2 regions of the Rhodococcoides fascians A25f genome follow, and region 2 is predicted to be linked to the other one. Evidence: predicted binding sites of a transcription regulator. Region 2 holds the regulator's gene; the other holds the start of a gene.
What was found. Region 2 encodes LexA, which represses DNA repair genes until DNA is damaged. Its sites were predicted from a motif close to CGAACANNTGTTCG; they were not measured.

Region 1: BH93_RS23190 (HNH endonuclease signature motif containing protein) is a predicted target of LexA. The motif match lies at 1,287-1,300, and genes of this name have one in related genera.

Annotation. Positions count from the first base shown of each region.
Region 1 is NZ_CP049744.1:4,946,656-4,948,859, reverse strand. Features, by position in the region: gene BH93_RS23200 (hypothetical protein) at 1-127, opposite strand, end outside; gene BH93_RS23195 (GlxA family transcriptional regulator) at 254-1,210, shown strand; gene BH93_RS23190 (HNH endonuclease signature motif containing protein) at 1,314-2,204, shown strand, end outside.
Region 2 is NZ_CP049744.1:3,174,890-3,177,093, forward strand. Features, by position in the region: gene BH93_RS14905 (hypothetical protein) at 1-281, opposite strand, end outside; gene lexA (transcriptional repressor LexA) at 661-1,338, shown strand; gene BH93_RS14915 (acyl-CoA dehydrogenase family protein) at 1,416-2,204, opposite strand, start outside.

The DNA of each region.
Region 1 (2,204 bases), 1.8 Mb from region 2:
CTGCCGCGACGAATGCCAGTCCCCAACCCGCAATTCCCGCCCAGGGCAGATCCAGCCGTGGGACGGCAAGAACCCCGACGATCACCAGAGCCGCGAATATCGGCGAAAGCGTGCGCTGTTCCCTCATCTTTCGAGCCAGCTCCTGTTCGTAGTGCCTGCATCGGACGACGCGGTCGTCCACGTCGCCGAGTCAACAGTAAACCGGGAGGTTGGTCGGAGCGCCAGAGGAAATGCCACGTGGCAGGATTCGGCCATGACGCATCGTATTGCTGTCTACGTGCGCGACGGCCTACTCGCCATGGAGTTGGGCATCGTGCACCGCCTGTTCGGGCAGGCGCAATCAGATTCCGGCGAGCCGTTGTACGAGGTGGTCACCTGCACTGACGTGCCAGGTCTGATCAGGACCGACTCCGATGTCCGGATACTCGTCGAACGCGGGCTCGACGCCGTGGCCGAGGCCGATACCGTGATCGTTCCGGCCTCCGACGCCGACTATGAGACCGACGTCGCAGCAGTCTCGCCCCTGTTCCGTGTGGTGACGAATCAGAGATTGGCGTCCATTTGCACAGGCGCGTTCGTTCTCGCCGCGGCCGGGCTGCTCAACGGCAAACGGGCTACCACGCACTGGAAGTCGGCCTCCCGATTCGCCGAGCTGTATCCGACGGTCCTGCTCGATCCGAACGTGCTCTATACCGAGGACGGCAACATACTGACGGCCGCAGGGGAGGCATCGGGAATCGATCTGTGTCTGCACATGATTCGTCAGGATTTCGGTGCGGCATTGGCCAATCGGGTGGCCCGAGGAACCGTCGTGCCACCCCATCGCAGCGGCGGTCAATCGCAGTACATCGACACCCCGGTACCGCGGACGCACGGCACATCGACGGCGGACGCGCAGGAGTGGTCGCTGAGTAATTTGGGTGCGCCACTGTCGGTGGAGGACCTGGCGCGACGGCAGTCGATGAGTGTTCGGACGTTCTCCCGCCGATTCATGGCCGAAGTCGGTGTCTCCCCGGCCCGTTGGATCGGGGCGCAGCGGGTGCAGCGAGCGCGAGAGTTACTCGAGAACACAGACCTGACCATCGAACGCATCGCGCACGACACTGGATTCGGCACCGCCACATCGTTGAGAAACCAGCTTGCCGCGGAGCTAGGTGTTTCGCCCAGTGCATACCGGGCGACGTTCAGGGTCGGCGGTCGACTCGCCTAGCACAGCTCACCGACAAGTTGCTTATCTCGAATCATGAAGCACGGCAATAGTTTTCAATTTGACTATCATTGCGAGTCGAACACATGTTCGATACACTTGGTCCATGACAACGGAGATCTGGCAACTGAGCGAGGCAGAACTCCTCGCCGACGCTGCTGATGTCTCCCACCAAATCCAGTTGATGGAAGCCCGACGCATCGCCCTCGTCGCCGAAATCGACACTCGCGTGGCCCGCGAGAAACTCGGATTCCCCGGACCCGCAGGGTGGTTGACTTCCACCACCCTGCTCACCCCCAGCAAAGCCACCAAGATCGTTGCCCTCGCCCGCGGACTGAAGAACTTCCCCGATATCGCCGACGCCGTCAACACCGGCGTGATGTCCGTCGACCATGCCGCGTTGATCCTCACCTTTGCCGAAACCCCACCCAAGAACCTCCCACAGGAGGGTCGCGACATCGCCCGCGCTGCCATGATCAAAGCTGCGACCGGACCCGGCGCACGCACCGACCGCATCCGCGAAGCGATCACCAAACTCGAGGACACCTACGGTGGCAAGAAGCCGCCACCCGAAGACGCCGACCGCAACGAACTCTTTGCCTCGAAGACCTTGAACGGGCGGCTGGCGCTCAAAGGTGACTTCGACGCCATCACCGGAGAAAAACTCCTCGCCGCACTCTCGCCGTTGACCGAACCCCGACCCGCCGCCGACGGCACCCAGGACGAACGCAGCCCCGCCAGGCGTCGAGCCGAAGCATTCGGGCACATCCTCGACCGCTACCTCGCCTCCAGTAATCGGCCCACCGAAGGCGGGGAGAAGCCGCACGTCAACCTGCACATCAGCCTGCGTGACCTCACTGACCTCCGCGGCGCTGCAGCGGGTGGCAGTGGCAGTGGCAGTGGTCGTGACGGCGCTACTGGCCCCACCGCGGATCGTCGCGCGTACAGGGACTTGTTCGGTGACGGCACCACCGTCGGGTGGCTGCCGTGGATGGGA
Region 2 (2,204 bases):
CCGGCAACGACGACGACGGCAAGCACCCACAGCACGAGCGATCGCATCCGGACCGGCTGGCCGGCGAAGTGCGCCGAGGTCTCGTCGAATTCGCGATCGGCGGCCTCCCGGTCGGTGACGTCGGTCCAGGACGGCTCCAGAACCGGCAGGCATGGAGTCGTTCGCGCACCGCGCGTCGCGATGGAACTCCGCAGCGCGGGACGAGCACGGCGACGACGCTCGACGACAGTGGACCGGGTACGGACACCTGCGGTGGTGGGGCGATCGGTGGTGATGGTCATCGGAACCTCGTCTTCGCTCGTTGGATCGATTGTTCGATCAGGCGTTCGATGGACGCTTGTTCGAAGTTCTATCACGAGGCTCCGACAAAGTCTGTAGAAAACGCGACACGAGTCGAACAGATGTTTGATTCAACAGCTGATACACGCTAGATTCGTGTCAGAAACCACACGCCACACGAGTCGACACCATCAACTCCAGTCCGCGCAGACCGAACCACGCAGACCGGATCCAGGACATCAGCAGGAGGCCGACAGCATGAAGGACCAGACCTCGACGAGGTCGACCACGGGTTCCAAGACGACGGGTTCCAAGACGACCGCTTCCGCGCCCGCGAAGGCCGCAGCAGGGAAGCCTGCCGCGGAACCGACGCCCAAGGCCATGGAAGTCGGCACCGACATCAGCGCCGGCCTGACGGAGCGACAGCGAAAGGTACTCGAGGTCATTCGAGCTTCGGTGACCGAGCGCGGCTACCCGCCCAGCATTCGTGAGATCGGTGACGCCGTCGGCCTGACGTCGACGTCGTCCGTTGCCCATCAGTTACGCACTCTGGAGCGGAAGGGATTCCTACGGCGCGACGCCAATCGCCCGCGCGCGGTCGACGTTCGCGGCCTCGACGAGGTGCAGGCCGATCAAGCTGCTGCTGCGGTCGACGGTTCGTCCGAGGAACAGGACCGCCTACCGACCCCCACGTTCGTGCCGGTTCTGGGACGAATCGCAGCCGGTGGACCGATCCTGGCCGAAGAGGCCGTCGAGGATGTCTTTCCACTCCCCCGCGAATTGGTCGGTCAGGGTTCGCTGTTCCTGCTCAAGGTCGTCGGCGAGTCGATGATCGATGCAGCGATCTGCGACGGTGACTGGGTCGTGGTCCGTCAGCAGTCCGTGGCCGACAACGGAGACATCGTGGCCGCGATGATCGACGGCGAGGCCACCGTCAAGACGTTCAAGCGGTCGAAGGGCGAGGTGTGGCTGCTGCCGCACAACCCGCTGTTCGAGCCGATTCCGGGTAACAACGCTGCCATCCTCGGCAAGGTCGTCACCGTGATGCGCAAGCTGTAGGGCGACGTCTCTGCAGTGACACGCGAAGGGCCGCAGCACATTGTGCTGCGGCCCTTCGCGTTCGTCGGATCAGCAGATCAGAGGTTCAATCCGCGGCCGATGATCTCTTTCATGATCTCGGTGGTGCCGCCGTAGATCGTCTGGACACGAGAGTCCATGTAGGCCTTGGCGATCGGGTATTCCTTCATGTAGCCGTAGCCGCCGTGCAACTGCAGGCACCGGTCGATCAGCTTGACCTGATTTTCGGTGGTCCACCACTTGGCCATGGCGGCTTCCTGGACGGTCAAGGTGCCCGCGTTGAGCAGTTCGATGAACTTGTCCACCATGATGCGGGTGGCGGTGGTCTCGGTTGCCAACTCCGCCAACACGAAGCGGGTGTTCTGGAACTTTCCGATCGACTTGCCGAACGCCTTGCGATCGCGGCAGTACTGAATTGTCATGTCCAGCGCCGATTCCATGGCCGCAGCGGCGACAACAGCGATCGAGAGCCGTTCCTGGGGAAGATTCTGCATGAGGTAGATGAAGCCCATGCCTTCTTCACCGAGCAGGTTGGCCGCGGGCACGCGAACGTCGGTGAAGCTGAGTTCGGCTGTGTCCTGGGCCTTCATCCCGATCTTGTCGAGATTGCGGCCGCGCTCGAAACCGGGCATGTCGCGCTCTACGACCAGCAGACTGAAGCCCTGAGCACCCTTCTCCGGGTCGGTGCAGGCGACGACGATGATCAGATCGGCGTTGATTCCGTTGGTGATGAACGTCTTCGATCCGTTCAGCACCCAGTCGTCACCGTCGCGAACGGCCTTGGTCTTGATGCCCTGCAGGTCGCTTCCGGTACCCGGCTCGGTCATGGCGATCGCGGTGATCAGCTC